Regions from separate parts of the Pseudomonas sp. GL_139_B genome, predicted to be linked through region 2. Evidence: predicted binding sites of a transcription regulator. Region 2 holds the regulator's gene; the other holds the start of a gene.
The links. The regulator sigma-54, encoded in region 2, starts transcription at its own class of promoters, with help from an activator protein. The targets are predictions, from matches to a motif close to ANTGGCATNNANNTTGCTNT.

Region 1 (7,271 bases), 2.7 Mb from region 2:
GCACAGTTTGTTGGCGCGAGTACCCGACGGTGTCGACGTTGGAAATGTTATTACCGGTAGTCACCAACGAAGCGTGGCTAGCGGCCAGACCCGACATCCCGATATTGAGCAAACTCATGGTTCAGACCTTATGCCTTGTGCCTATAAAGGCGTGGTGGAAGCGCCCGCCGCAGCGTAGTTTTGGTAACTCGTCATCTGCTTGGCGATCTGCGAGATCTTGCTTGCGTAATCCGGGTCGGTTGCATACCCGGTCTTCTGCAACTCGCGTACAAACTGTTCTGGGTTATCGGCAGACTTCACGACATCTTGATAGCGATTATTGGTTTGCAGCAAAGTCACCAGGTCATGGAAGCTGTCTTTGTACGAGTCGTAGGAACGGAACTCGGCCGTCTCCTTGACCATCTCGCCATTCCTGAATTCGCTGGTGATGGCCCGCGCCGAATCGCCCGTCCAACTGCTGCCGGCCTTGATGCCGAACAGGTTGTGGCTACTGCTGCCATCCTGGGCACGCATGACCGATTTACCCCAGCCGGTTTCCAGGGCGGCCTGGGCCACCAGGTAACGCGGATCGACGCCGATACGCTCGGCGGCTTCCTTGGCCATCGGCAGCATGGTGTTGACGAATTCGTCGGCGGAGCTGAAGGCTTTCTTCGGTGGAGCCAACGGGATCTGCGCCATCGCACGACCGTAAATCTGCAGGCGCCCGCTCGACTTGCTGTCCGTTTGCGAGGCCAGCCAATCGCCATTGAACAGCGGACCGGCACCGGTCGCGGCAGTCGTCGTGGTGCGTTCAGGTAACAAGGGTTTGCTGGCGGTTGAAGCAGTCGCGGCCGACGGCACCAGACCTGCCAACAAGCGATCCGCCAGTTTCGGCGGCAAGGCCAGACGGCGCTGATTGATCAGCTCCATATCATTGCGATGCGTGCCCTCGCCTGCCGGCGCTTTCACCGAACGCGAAGCCCACAACGGACGCTGACCATTGAGCCGCGACAGCGGACCATCGGTGGCCACAGTGCCTGCCGCGATCGGTGTCGGCGCGGCTGCTTTTGCAGCTTCTTGCTTGGCAGCAGACATGGCCGCCGCCTCACCCGGCGCCAGCGGTTTGTTCTTCGACATTTGACGCATCAGCACGTCTGCCAGACCAATACCACCGCCTTCGCGGGACATGGAAATGGCCAACTGCTGGTCGTACATTTCCTGGTATTGCTTGGCCGCCGGAGTATTGAGCGGGTTGTCCTTGCCCAGCGCTTCGGTGGCCGAACGCATGGACTTGAGCATCTCACCGAGGAATAGCGATTCGAACTCCTGCGCCACCTTGCGCATGTTGCCGTCGCTGTTCTTGTCGCCCACCTTGAGCTGGTTCAAGCGATTCAAGTCTGAATAGGAACCGGAGTCGCTGCTGCTGACCAGACCGCTCTTGCGCATATCCATGTCGACCGCCCTTAGATCACGATCAGGTCGGCTTGCAATGCGCCAGCCTGTTTCAGTGCTTCGAGGATCGCCATCAAGTCTCCCGGCGCGGCGCCAACCTGGTTCACCGCACGGACGATTTCGTCGAGGGTGGTGCCCGGGCCGAACTTGAACATAGGTTTGGCTTCTTGCTCCGCGTTAACCCGCGAGCGCGGCACAACGGCCGTCTGACCGTTGGAAAAAGCGCCAGGCTGGCTGACAATCGGGTCTTCGGTGATGGTCACGGTCAGGCTGCCGTGAGTCACTGCGGCGGGCGAAACCTTGACGTTCTGGCCGATCACGATGGTGCCGGTGCGCGAGTTGATGATGACTTTCGCCACCGCCTGACCCGGATCGACTTCAAGGTTTTCCAGGATCGACAGATAGTCGACGCGCTGGCTTGGATCAAGCGGTGCGCTGACGCGAATCGAACCGCCATCAATGGCCTGGGCAACGCCAGGGCCGAGCAAGTTGTTGATCTTGTCGACGATGCGCTTGGCGGTGGTGAAGTCCGAACGGTTGAGGTTCAGCGTCAGGCTATTGCCTTGATTGAAACCACTGGGCACTGAACGTTCGACCGACGCACCACCGGGGATACGACCCGCCGATGGAACGTTGACGGTGATCTTCGAACCGTCACGCCCTTCAGCATCAAAACCGCCCACCACCAGGTTGCCCTGAGCGATGGCGTAGACGTTACCGTCGATACCTTTGAGCGGCGTCAGCAACAAGGTGCCGCCGCGCAGGCTCTTGGAGTTCCCGATGGAGGAAACGGTGATGTCGACCTGCTGACCCGGCTTGGCAAACGCCGGCAGTTCCGCACTGATCGATACCGCAGCAACGTTCTTCAATTGCACGTTACCCGAATTCGGCGGCACCTTGATGCCGAACTGCGAGAGCATGTTGTTGAAGGTCTGCAGGGTAAAGGGCGTCTGCGTCGTCTGGTCACCGGTGCCGTTAAGCCCGACCACCAGGCCGTAGCCGATCAATTGGTTGGAGCGCACGCCAGAAATACTGGCGATATCCTTCAGCCGCTCGGCTTGCGCGTTGAACGCTGCCGACAACAAAAACGCAGCCACCATAAGGCTTTTGAAATTCAACGTAGCCACCTAGAAAGGGAACAGCGGGCTGAGGAAGAAACGGTCGAACCAGCCTGGCTGACTCGCATCGGCAAACGAACCGGTGCCCGAGTAGGTGATGCGTGCATCGGCGACACGGGTCGACGAAACCGTGTTGTCGGTCGAGATGTCATCGGCGCGCACCAGTCCGGCAATCCGCACCAGCTCATCGCCGGTGTTGAGGGTCATCCACTTCTCGCCCCGTACTGCGATGATGCCGTTGGGCAATACATCAGCAACGGTAACGGTGATCGAGCCCACAAGGGTGTTGCCCTGCGCCGCCTTGCTGTCGCCCTTGGTCGCCCGGTCGCCTTCATAGGCGGCGTTCAGACTCAGGTCACCACTGCCGAACGGGTTATTGGTATTGGGCGTGGAGCCGAACAGCGAGGTCAGACCGATGTTGGTCTTGCTGGTCTTGTCAATTTGCGAGTTGGCGTTTTTGCTGGCCTGGGTCTTCTCGTTCAGGGTAATGGTGATGATGTCACCCACCCGGAACGCCTTGCGATCGGAGTACAGGTTCTGTTCAAAACCGGCCTGGTAAATCGAGCCATTGTTCGCGGCAGCCGGCAACGGCGTACGCGGCAACACCGGCGCGTAATAAGGGTCATTTGGCTTGGGCGTCACAGGGACGCAGCCCGCGAGCACAACAGCCCCACTCAGTGCCAGAACAGATACAAAGCGATTCATGACCCTACCTCACGGTGTTGCAGGCGACCTCATGGCCGCCTCATAGACTTGATTACAGATTCTGCGTTACGAACGAGAGCATCTGGTCGGCGGTGGAGATCACCTTGGAGTTCATTTCGTATGCGCGCTGAGTGGTGATCATGTTGACCATCTCCTCAACGGTGCTGACGTTGGAAGTTTCCAGGGTGTTCTGTAGCGTGGTGCCCAAACCGTTCAGGCCCGGTGTACCGACTTGCGGTGCGCCGCTGGCAGCGGTTTCCAGGAACAGGTTGTTACCCACGGCTTGCAGGCCGGCCGGGTTGATGAAGTCAGCGGTTTGCAAGTTGCCGATCACCTGGCTGGCCGGGTTACCCGGAACAGTGATAGACACCGTGCCGTCGCGACCGACCGTGAAGGTCTGTGCGTTGTTCGGAATCACGATGGCCGGCTCCAGGGCGAAGCCACTGGCATTCACGATCTGACCGTTGGAATCGAGGTGAAACGTACCGTCACGGGTATACGACGTGGTGCCGTCCGGCTGCAGAATCTGGAAGAAACCACGCCCGTCGACAGCCAGGTCAAGCGGCTGTTCAGTGGTTTGCAGGCTGCCAGCGGTGAAGTTTTTCTGGGTGCCGACGATGCGCACACCTGTACCCACTTGCAGACCCGACGGCAGCTCACTGTCCTGGGTCGACTGGGCACCTGGCTGGCGTTTGATCTGATAGAGCAAGTCCTGGAACTCGGCACGATCACGCTTGAAACCCGTGGTCGACACGTTGGCCAGGTTGTTGGAAATGGTGGTCAGGTTAGTGTCCTGGGCGGACAAACCTGTTTTGGCAACCCATAGAGCCGGAAGCATTCGATTCTCCTCGTGCGCCTGTTTTACGGCGCGACGTTCTGATAATTAGCTGATCTGCAAGACCCGAGCCATGGCCTGGTCATCGTCTTTGGCGGTGTTCATCATCTTGATGTGCAGCTCGAATTGCTTCGACAAAGCCAGCACCGAGGTCATTTCTTCCACGGCGTTGACGTTGCTCGACTCCAGGAACCCGGACACCAGTTTGACGCCGGAATCGGCTTGCGCCGGCTTGCCGTCCTTGGTGTGGATCGAACCATCCAGGCCTTTGGTCATGTTCTTCAGGTCAGGGTTGACCAGCTTGATGCGGTCGACTTGCGCCATCACGCGCGGGCCTTCGCCCATCGCACGGATGCTGATGGTGCCGTCCTCACCCACTTCGATTTGCTGCTCGGGCGGCACGGCAATCGGCCCGCCATTGCCCATCACCGGCATACCGTTGCCGGCACGCAGCACGCCCAAGGCGTCCACGTTGAGGCTGCCGGTGCGCACGTAGCTTTCAGCGCCATCGGGGTTCTGCACGGCGATCCAGCCGTTGCCTTGCACCGCGACGTCGAGATCGCGGCCGGTTTCAACCAGCGAGCCAGGGGAGAAGTCGGTGGCCGGTCGCTCGGTCATGGCAAACGCACGCGCCGGAAAGCTGTCACCAAACACCGGCATCGAACGGGCCTGTTCCAGGTCCTTCTGAAAACCGTTGGTGGAGATGTTTGCCAGGTTGTTGGCATGAGCCTTCTGCGCCAGTGCATTCTGGCTGGCGCCGGTCATTGCCACATAAAGGTACTTGTCCACACTCTTTCCTCTGCATGCCGGACGTTTGCCGCCCACCGCTGTACTGCTGAGCGTCAAGCAATTTGCAGACCAACTTGCACACAGAGGCTTAAAGCCCTTGAAACACTGGGTTTGAGAGTTGTCGCAGAGGAATGAAGGAGTGTGTCAAAGTCGAAAAACCGGCGCGGTTATGCCGGTTGACGGCAACACGGTGGAGACCTGGCCGGATCGGCTACCAGCCTTTGACCCCGCTCATGTCAGGCAGTTTGTGGGCAATGCCCTTATGACAGTCGATACAGGTTGCCTGACCGCTGGCCAGTGACGTGGAGTGCATATTGGCGGCGCGTTTACTCTGACGGGTAAAGTCCATGAATTCGAAGTTATGGCAATTGCGACACTCTCTGGAGTCGTTTGCCTTGAGCCGTCCCCACTCGTGTTCGGCCAGTTCACGCCGCATATCGAGAAACTTTTCGCGGGTGTCGATCGTTCCAAACACCTTTCCCCACACTTCTTTGGAAGCCTGCATCTTGCGGGCAATCTTGTGCGTCCACTCATGCGGAACGTGACAGTCCGGGCAGGTGGCTCGTACGCCAGAGCGATTGGTGTAGTGAATGGTGTCTTGCAACTCGACAAAAACGTTGTCGCGCATTTCATGGCAGGAAATGCAGAACTTCTCGGTATTGGTCGCTTCCAGCGCGGTGTTGAACCCACCCCAGAAAATCACCCCGGCGATGAACCCGCCGAGCGTCAGAAAGCCCAGGCTGTAATGCACGCTGGGGCGACGCAGAATTCCCCAATAGTCTTTGAGCAGCGCTCGCAAGAATTTCATGGCCTCTCCTTAAGGTTTCTGCTGGCCGTTGATTTCGTCTTGCAGCACCTGGTCAATGTTCTTGAAGTTGTTGCCCACCAGAGGCTTAACGTCTTTCTGTGGCACGTGACACTGAGTGCAGAAATAGCGACGCGGCGATACAGCAGCCAACGCCTGACCATCACGGTCCATGTAGTGGGTGATACTGATCATCGGCGCCTGAGTGCGTGCGCTATTGGCACGGCTGTGACAAGACAGGCACTTATTACTGTTCTTGTCGATCTGATAGCCCCGAATACTGTGCGGGATGGTGGGCGGCTGTTCGGGATAATTGCGCTCGCGTTTGATGTCCTTGTTCTCGTCATCAACCATCGGCGGTGCCACAAACTCCTGGGTCAAGGTTCCTCCGGGTCGCCGACCATCCGGCGCAGGAGCATCCAGCGGATAACCGGGCTGCGCCGCGAATGCCGCTGGCATCCACAGCAACAGAGCGGCAAGCAAAGACAGCGAATGACTCTTCATCTGAGCGCTCCTTATGCCGTCTTGATCAACTCAACCCTGATCGCACATTTTTTATAATCAGTCTGCTTGGAGATGGGGTCCGTCGCATCGAGTGTGACCTTGTTGATCAGCTTGTTGGCATCGAAGAACGGTACAAAGACCAAGCCCTGTGGTGGCTTATTGCGCCCTCGGGTTTCGATGCGCGCTCGCATTTCACCGCGTCGACTGATCAGCTTCACTTCGCTGCCTCGACGGGCATTCAAGGCTTTGGCATCGGCCGGGTGCATGTAGACCAATGCGTCGGGCACCGCCTTATAAAGCTCTTCGACTCGCTGAGTCATGGACCCGGTGTGCCAGTGCTCAAGCACCCGGCCGGTACTCAACCAGAATGGAAAGTCCGCGTCGGGGGATTCCGCAGGGGGCTCGTAGGGCAGCGCGAAGATGATCGCCTTCTTGTCGGGATAGCCGTAGAACTGCACACCGCTGCCCTTCTCAACGTAGGGGTCATACCCTTCCCGGAAACGCCAGCGTGTTTCCTTGCCCTCGACGACGGGCCATCGCAACCCACGTTCGGTGTGGTAAAGATCAAACGGGGCGAGGTCATGACCATGGCCACGGCCAAATTGGGCATATTCTTCGAACAAGCCTTTTTGCAGGTAAAAACCAAAATCCCGGGCCTCGTCGTTTTGATAGCCCGCCGCCATCTGATCAAGCGGAAATTGATCGACCTGACCATTCTTGAACAACACCTCGTACAAGGTTTTGCCCTTGTATTGCGGTGAGGCAGACAACAACGCCTCGGACCACACCTCATCGGTTTTAAAGCGCTTGGAAAACTCGACCAGTTGCCAGAGATCAGACTTGGCATCACCCGGTGCCGAGACCAATTGATGCCAGAACTGAGTGCGTCGCTCCGCGTTGCCGTAAGCCCCCTCTTTCTCGACCCACATCGCGGTGGGCAGAATCAGATCGGCCGCCTGGGCCGAGACGGTGGGATACACATCCGAGACCACCACAAAGTTCTCGGGGTTGCGCCACCCCGGCAACACTTCCTGCATGATGTTGGGGCCGGCCTGCATGTTGTTGCTGGCCATCGTCCAATACA
Region 2 (7,271 bases):
CTCGCGGTGTTCGACGTCGATGGCGTGCTGACCGACGGGCGCCTGTACTTTCTCGAAGACGGCAGTGAATTCAAGACATTCAATACGCTCGACGGCCAAGGCATCAAGATGCTGATGGCAGCGGGCGTGCAGACCGCAATCATCAGCGGCCGCAAAACCCCGGTGGTCGAACGGCGAGCGAAAAACCTCGGCATTCCCCACCTTTATCAGGGGCGGGAAGACAAACTGGTAGTGCTGGACGAGCTTCTGGCTCAACTCAACCTAAGCTATGAACAAGTGGCCTACCTGGGTGACGACCTGCCGGACCTGCCGGTGATTCGCCGCGTCGGCTTGGGCATGGCGGTAGCCAACGCCGCCAGCTTCGTGCGTGAAAATGCTCATGGCATTACCGTTGCCCGGGGCGGCGAGGGTGCCGCTCGTGAATTCTGCGAATTGATCCTGCGCGCCCAGGGCCGCCTTGATGCGGCCAACGCTGCGTATCTGTGAGCCCATTATGCTGAGCAAAAAGTTTCGTAACATCCTGCTATTCAGCTGCATCGCCGCGCTGTTCGCTGCGGTCGGCTACTGGAACATCAGCCCGGAACGCTTCCTCGACAAAACTGTGGTCAAGGTCGATGAAAGCGCGATCGACTATTACGCGACCAATGCTCACAGCGTGCAGTTTCTGCCGGACGGCAAATTGCAGTACGAAATGACGTCCGACAAGGTCGAACACCTGAAGGCGTCAGAGGTCACATTGCTGACCAATCCGGACCTGAACATGTTTCGCGGCACCGAGTTTCCCTGGCACGTCCAGAGCGAGCACGGGGAAGTCAACCCGGACGGCACCCAGGTCGAGTTGATCGACTCGGTGCGCATCACCCGTTTTGACGAGAAAAACCGCAGGACCCTGATTACCACCACCCGTATGACTGTGTTCCCGCAGCAGCAATATGCGCAGACCGATCAACCCGTTAGTATCGACGGCGCTGGCGGTGTATCGACAGGCATCGGAATGAAAGCGTACTTGAAAGAAAGCAGGATACACCTGCTATCTAACGTAAGAGGACAGTATGAGGCTCGTTAAAACCCTCCCTATTTTGCTCAGTCTGGGCGCAGCACTGGGAAGCGTGAGCGCCTGGGCTCTGCCGAACGATCAAGACCAGCCTATCCGCATACAAGCCGACGACGCCCAGCTGGACGACAAGAACGGCGTTGCCACCTATACGGGCGACGTGATCATCACCCAGGGTTCGATGAAGGTTACCGGCAATAAAGTGACCATGACGCGCACCCCGGCGGGTGACATCGACGTGGTGACCTCGGTGGGCAATCTGGCCTACTTCGAGCAACTGCAAACCGCAGGCGACCCCAAGCCTGTCCAGGGCTGGGGTGTGACCATCCAGTACCTCGCCGCGAAAAATCGCGTCGTACTGATCGACAAGGCAAAGGTTATCGACAAGGACAACAACATCACCCAAGGCGAGAAAATCGTCTACGACACCGACAAAAAGCTTGCCAGCGCCGGTCGCGCTACCGGCAGCAAGGTGACCGAATCGCGTCCGCGTATCGACATGGTGATCCAGCCGAAGAAGAAAACCGACGAGCAAAAGGCCCCGTAATGGCAACTCTGAAAGCTCAGCATCTGGCCAAGAGCTACAAGAGCCGCCAGGTCGTGCGTGACGTCAGCCTGTCGATCGACAGCGGTCAAATCGTCGGTCTGCTGGGTCCTAACGGCGCCGGCAAGACCACCTGCTTCTACATGATTGTCGGCCTGGTTCAGGCCGATCAGGGCCGTGTGCTGATCGACGATCTGGATGTCAGCCACCAGCCAATGCACGGTCGTGCAAAGGCCGGTATCGGCTATCTGCCGCAAGAAGCGTCGATCTTCCGCAAACTCTCGGTCGCCGACAACATCATGGCGATCCTCGAGACCCGCAAGGAACTCGACAAGGCAGGGCGTCGCAAAGAGCTGGAAAGCTTGCTGCAGGAATTCCACATCAGCCACATCCGCGACAACCTCGGCATGAGCCTGTCAGGTGGTGAACGCCGTCGCGTGGAAATCGCCCGGGCATTGGCTACCAACCCGAAATTCATCCTGCTCGACGAACCATTCGCCGGCGTGGACCCGATTTCGGTAGGCGACATCAAACAGATCATCTACCACCTCAAGGCCAAGGGCATTGGCGTGCTGATCACTGACCACAACGTCCGTGAAACCCTGGATATCTGCGAAACCGCCTACATCGTCAACGATGGTCAGCTGATCGCTGAAGGCGATTCCGCCACTATCCTGGCCAACGATCTGGTTAAAGAAGTCTATTTGGGCCATGAGTTCCGCCTGTAAGCGTTGAGGTGTCTGACTGTTCTCTCGGGCGCTTGTCTCGATAAAAAATCAACATTTTTTTATTGTTACAGCGCTCTAGGCAAACGCTGCAGTTTCGGGCATATAATTTGCTTATGTTTGGCGCTCCGGCGCCCTGTAGTGGATGGCGCATGCGCGCCGGCGAATAAGGTGTTAAGCCCCTGCCATGAAACCATCGCTAGTCTTGAGAATGGGCCAGCAGCTGACGATGACACCGCAGCTGCAACAGGCCATCCGCCTGCTCCAATTGTCGACCCTGGACCTGCAACAGGAAATCCAGGAGGCCCTGGAGTCCAATCCGATGCTCGAACGCCAGGAAGATGGCGACGACTTCGACAACGCCGACCCCTTGGCCGACAAAGCCGAGCAACAACCCAACGCCGACATTCAAGAGCCCTCCTACCAGGAAACCGCTCCCACGGTTGACAACCTCGAGGAAGGTGACTGGAACGAGCGCATTCCCAATGAACTGCCGGTTGATACCGCATGGGAAGACGTTTACCAGACCAGCGCCAGCAGCCTGCCGAGCAACGATGACGACGAATGGGATTTCACCACTCGCACATCGGCCGGTGAGAGCCTGCAAAGCCACCTGTTGTGGCAACTGAATCTGGCGCCGATGTCCGACACCGATCGCCTGATCGCCGTGACCCTGATCGACTGCATCAACAATCAGGGCTATCTGGATGAAACCCTCGAGGAAATCCTCGAGGCCTTCGATCCGGAACTGGACATCGAACTGGACGAAATCGAAGCCGTCCTGCACCGCATCCAGCAATTCGAGCCGGCCGGTATCGGCGCTCGCAACCTGGGCGAATGCTTGCTACTGCAATTGCGCCAATTGCCAGCCAAGACGCCTTGGCTCGCCGAAGCCAAGCGCCTGGTCAGCGACTACATCGATCTGCTCGGCAGCCGCGACTACTCTCAGCTGATGCGCCGGATGAAGATCAAGGAAGATGAACTGCGCCAGGTCATCGAACTGGTCCAGAGCCTCAACCCGCGCCCCGGCTCGCAGATCGAATCCAGCGAAGCCGAGTACGTCGTTCCCGACGTTATCGTGCGCAAGGACAACGAACGCTGGCTGGTGGAACTGAATCAGGAGTCGGTGCCACGACTGCGGGTCAACGCCCAATACGCCGGGTTTGTCCGGCGCGCTGATACCAGCGCCGACAACACCTTCATGCGCAATCAGTTGCAAGAGGCCCGCTGGTTCATCAAGAGCCTGCAAAGCCGTAACGAAACCCTGATGAAAGTCGCCACCCAGATCGTCGAGCATCAGCGTGGCTTCCTGGAATACGGCGACGAAGCCATGAAACCGCTGGTCCTGCATGACATTGCCGAAGCAGTGGGCATGCACGAATCGACAATTTCACGGGTCACCACGCAAAAATTCATGCATACCCCACGGGGTATTTATGAGCTGAAATACTTTTTCTCCAGCCACGTCAGCACCTCCGAAGGCGGTGAATGCTCGTCCACAGCGATCCGCGCGATCATCAAAAAGCTGGTTGCCGCGGAAAATCAGAAAAAGCCGTTGAGTGACAGCAAGATCGCTGGTTTACTGGAGGCACAAGGCATTCAGGTGGCTCGCCGCACCGTCGCCAAGTACCGCGAGTCCCTCGGGATCGCGCCTTCGAGCGAACGCAAGCGGTTGATGTAGAGCCACGCCACAGCGTTCCAGTGGTAGATCATCTGATCTACCGCTTTATGCACTGGCAACGAAGGAGAAGCTGTATGCAAGTCAACATCAGTGGACACCAACTGGAAGTGACCGAACCCCTGCGCACCTACATCGGCGAAAAACTCGAACGATTAGAGCGGCATTTCGACAAGATCACCAACGTGCAGGTCACGATGACGGTCGAGAAGCTGAAGCAGAAAATCGAAGCCACCCTGCATATTCCCGGCAATGAAGTGGTCGCAAACGCGGAACATACCGATATGTACGCGGCGATCGACTCGCTGACCGACAAGCTCGATAAACAACTCAAAAAGCATAAGGAAAAGACCCAGAGCCTCCTCCAGGGTGCGACCGGTCGTTAACACTCCCAACCCATGATCCGACTTGAAAACATCCTGACCCCCGGCCGTTCCCTTGTGAACGTGCCGGGCGGCAGTAAAAAGAAAGCCCTTGAGCAAATTGCCAACCTGATCGCCCGGGAAGTGCCGGATCTGGAGATGCAAGATGTCTTCGAGGCTTTGATTGCCCGTGAAAAGCTCGGCTCGACCGGTTTTGGCAACGGCATCGCCATCCCCCACTGTCGCCTTAAAGGTTGCGAGTCGCCCATCAGCGCCTTGATGCACCTCGACGCCCCCATTGATTTCGACGCCATCGACGGCGCTCCGGTTGACCTGCTGTTCGTACTGCTGGTCCCGCAAGCAGCTACCGATGCACACCTGGAACTGCTCCGCCAGATCGCCAGCATGCTCGATCGCAAGGAAGTCCGTGATCGTCTTCGCAGCGCCCCAAGCAACGAAGCCTTGTATCAGGTTGTCCTGGACGAGCAAAACGGTCAGTAATCATGCGTTTGATCATCGTCAGCGGCCGCTCCGGCTCAGGTAAAAGCACCGTCCTCGATGTTCTCGAGGACAACGGCTACTACTGCATCGACAACCTGCCCGCCGGCCTGCTGCCGGAACTGGCGGAAGGCGCCTTGATTCATACCGAATTGCTACAACCGCTGGTCGCTGTATCCATCGACGCGCGTAACCTGCCGAGCCACCTTTCGCGTTTTCCCGAACTGCTGGAAGAAGTCCGCGGCCGGCACATCAAGTGCGATGTGCTGTACCTGGATGCCGATGAAGAAACCCTGCTCAAGCGCTTTTCCGAAACCCGCCGTCGTCACCCGCTGAGCACCGCCAACCGTTCATTGGCTGAGGCAATCGAGGATGAAAGCACTCTGCTGGGGCCGATCGCCGATCTGGCAGATCTCAAAATCAATACCACCCACCTGAACCTGTATCAGCTGCGCGATACCATCAAGCTGCGCCTGCTGAATCAACCGGAAGCCGGCACTGCGTTCCTGGTCGAGTCTTTCGGATTCAAGCGTGGCATGCCGGTGGACGCGGACCTGGTGTTCGACGTGCGCTGCCTGCCCAATCCCTACTGGAAGCCGGAGCTGCGTGCTCAGTCCGGGCTTGATCAACCGGTGGCCGAGTATCTGGCAGCTCAACCGGATGTCGAAGAGATGTTCCAGGACATTTCGTCGTATTTGCTCAAGTGGCTGCCGCGCTTTGCCGCGAGCAACCGCTCTTATGTCACCATCGCCATTGGCTGCACCGGAGGACATCACCGCTCCGTCTACCTGACCGAACGTCTGGGCCAGGTTCTGCAACAATCCCTGAAGAACGTCCAGGTCCGCCACCGCGACCTCAGCTAAAGGATTCACATCGCGATGCCTGCTCTGGAAATCGAAATCATCAACAAGCTGGGCCTGCATGCCCGCGCTTCTGCAAAATTTGTTGGAGTAGCGGGTCAGTATCCGTGCCAGATCAGAGCCGGGCGGACGCCAGAATCGATGGTCGACGGCAAAAGCATCATGGCCATGATGATGCTCGCCGCCGGCAAGGGCACCAGGATCCACCTGAGTACCGAAGGCGAGCAAGAACAGGAAGCGCTGGATGCGCTGGTGAAGTTGATCAACAACTTCTTCGACGAAGGCGAGTAAAAACAGCCCTCTGTAGCGGCAGCTGAAGGCTGCGTCAGGCTCACTCCCACAGGGGGGCGGTGCACGGCACATAAAAAAAGCGCGTTACCTGATAGGTGACGCGCTTTTTTTTTGCAACGTTGAGCGTTAGCTACCCGCTACCGTCATCCGCTCGATCAGCACCGACCCCGTGCGAATGTTGCTGCGCAATTCCAGGTCATTACCGACCGCAACGATCTGTTTGAACATGTCACGCATGTTGCCGGCGATGGTGACTTCCTGCACCGCGAACTGGATCTCACCGTTCTCAACCCAGAAACCCGCCGCGCCTCGGGAGTAATCGCCGGTGACCATGTTCAGGCCTTGGCCCATCAGTTCCGTGACCAACAAACCACGCCCCATGCGACGCAGCAACGCGGCCTGGTCTTCATCCCCATGGGTAACGAACAGGTTGTGCACGCCGCCGGCATTGGCGGTGCTCGGCATGCCGAGTTTGCGCCCGGAGTACGTGCCGAGGATGTAGGAGACCAACTCACCCTTTTCGACGAACGGTTTGGCGTAAGTCGCCAGTCCATCGCCATCGAATGCGGAACTGCCCATGGCGCGCATCAAGTGCGGACGCTCATCGATGGTCAGCCATTCAGGGAACAACTTCTGACCCAGCGTGCCCTCCAGGAACGACGACTTGCGGTACAGGCTGCCGCCGGAAATGGCCGACAGGAAGCTTCCGAACAATCCACCGGCCAACTCAGCGGAAAACAGTACTGGCACTTCACAAGTCGGCACCGGACGCGCGCCCAGACGGCTCGCCGCCCGTTGCGCGGCACGCTGGCCGATGCTCACTGGGTCGGCCAGCAAATTGCCCTGACGGTTTACGTCGTACCAGTAATCGCGCTGCATCTGGCCATCGGCCTCGGCGATCATTACGCAACTCAGGCTGTGGCGCGTCGACGCGTAGCCACCGATAAATCCGTGGCTGTTGCCATACACGCGGCAACCCTGATGGGTGCTGAGCGTAGTGCCGTCGGCATTCTTGATCCTGCTGTCAGTGGCAAACGCGGCGGCTTCGCAGGCCAACGCTTGCTCAATAGCTTGTTCCGGCGTGATATCCCATTGATGGAACAGGTCGAAGTCCTGCAGATCGCGAGCCATCAACGCGGCATCAGCCAGGCCCGAGGCCTCATCTTCGGAGGTGTGTTTGGCGATGGCCAGCGCCGCGGCGACGGTTTCGCGAATGGCGTCAGGGCCACTTGCCGACGTACTGGCCGAGCCTTTGCGCT

Region 1: a site for sigma-54 is predicted at 4,933-4,952, ahead of AC3ISI_RS21220 (flagellar basal body rod protein FlgF). Genes of this name have one in related genera too.

The regions. Positions count from the first base shown of each region.
Region 1 covers NZ_CM174403.1:4,633,726-4,640,996, forward strand. The annotation lists gene flgK (flagellar hook-associated protein FlgK) at 1-118, opposite strand, end outside; gene flgJ (flagellar assembly peptidoglycan hydrolase FlgJ) at 142-1,431, opposite strand; gene AC3ISI_RS21205 (flagellar basal body P-ring protein FlgI) at 1,443-2,531, opposite strand; gene flgH (flagellar basal body L-ring protein FlgH) at 2,559-3,254, opposite strand; gene flgG (flagellar basal-body rod protein FlgG) at 3,307-4,092, opposite strand; gene AC3ISI_RS21220 (flagellar basal body rod protein FlgF) at 4,138-4,878, opposite strand; gene AC3ISI_RS21225 (cytochrome c3 family protein) at 5,090-5,686, opposite strand; gene AC3ISI_RS21230 (nitrate reductase cytochrome c-type subunit) at 5,696-6,187, opposite strand; gene napA (nitrate reductase catalytic subunit NapA) at 6,199-7,271, opposite strand, start outside.
Region 2 covers NZ_CM174403.1:934,535-941,805, reverse strand. The annotation lists gene AC3ISI_RS04120 (KdsC family phosphatase) at 1-486, shown strand, start outside; gene lptC (LPS export ABC transporter periplasmic protein LptC) at 494-1,066, shown strand; gene lptA (lipopolysaccharide transport periplasmic protein LptA) at 1,053-1,601, shown strand; gene lptB (LPS export ABC transporter ATP-binding protein) at 1,601-2,326, shown strand; gene AC3ISI_RS04100 (RNA polymerase factor sigma-54) at 2,511-4,004, shown strand; gene hpf (ribosome hibernation-promoting factor, HPF/YfiA family) at 4,079-4,387, shown strand; gene ptsN (PTS IIA-like nitrogen regulatory protein PtsN) at 4,400-4,864, shown strand; gene rapZ (RNase adapter RapZ) at 4,867-5,724, shown strand; gene AC3ISI_RS04080 (HPr family phosphocarrier protein) at 5,740-6,012, shown strand; gene pmbA (metalloprotease PmbA) at 6,139-7,271, opposite strand, start outside.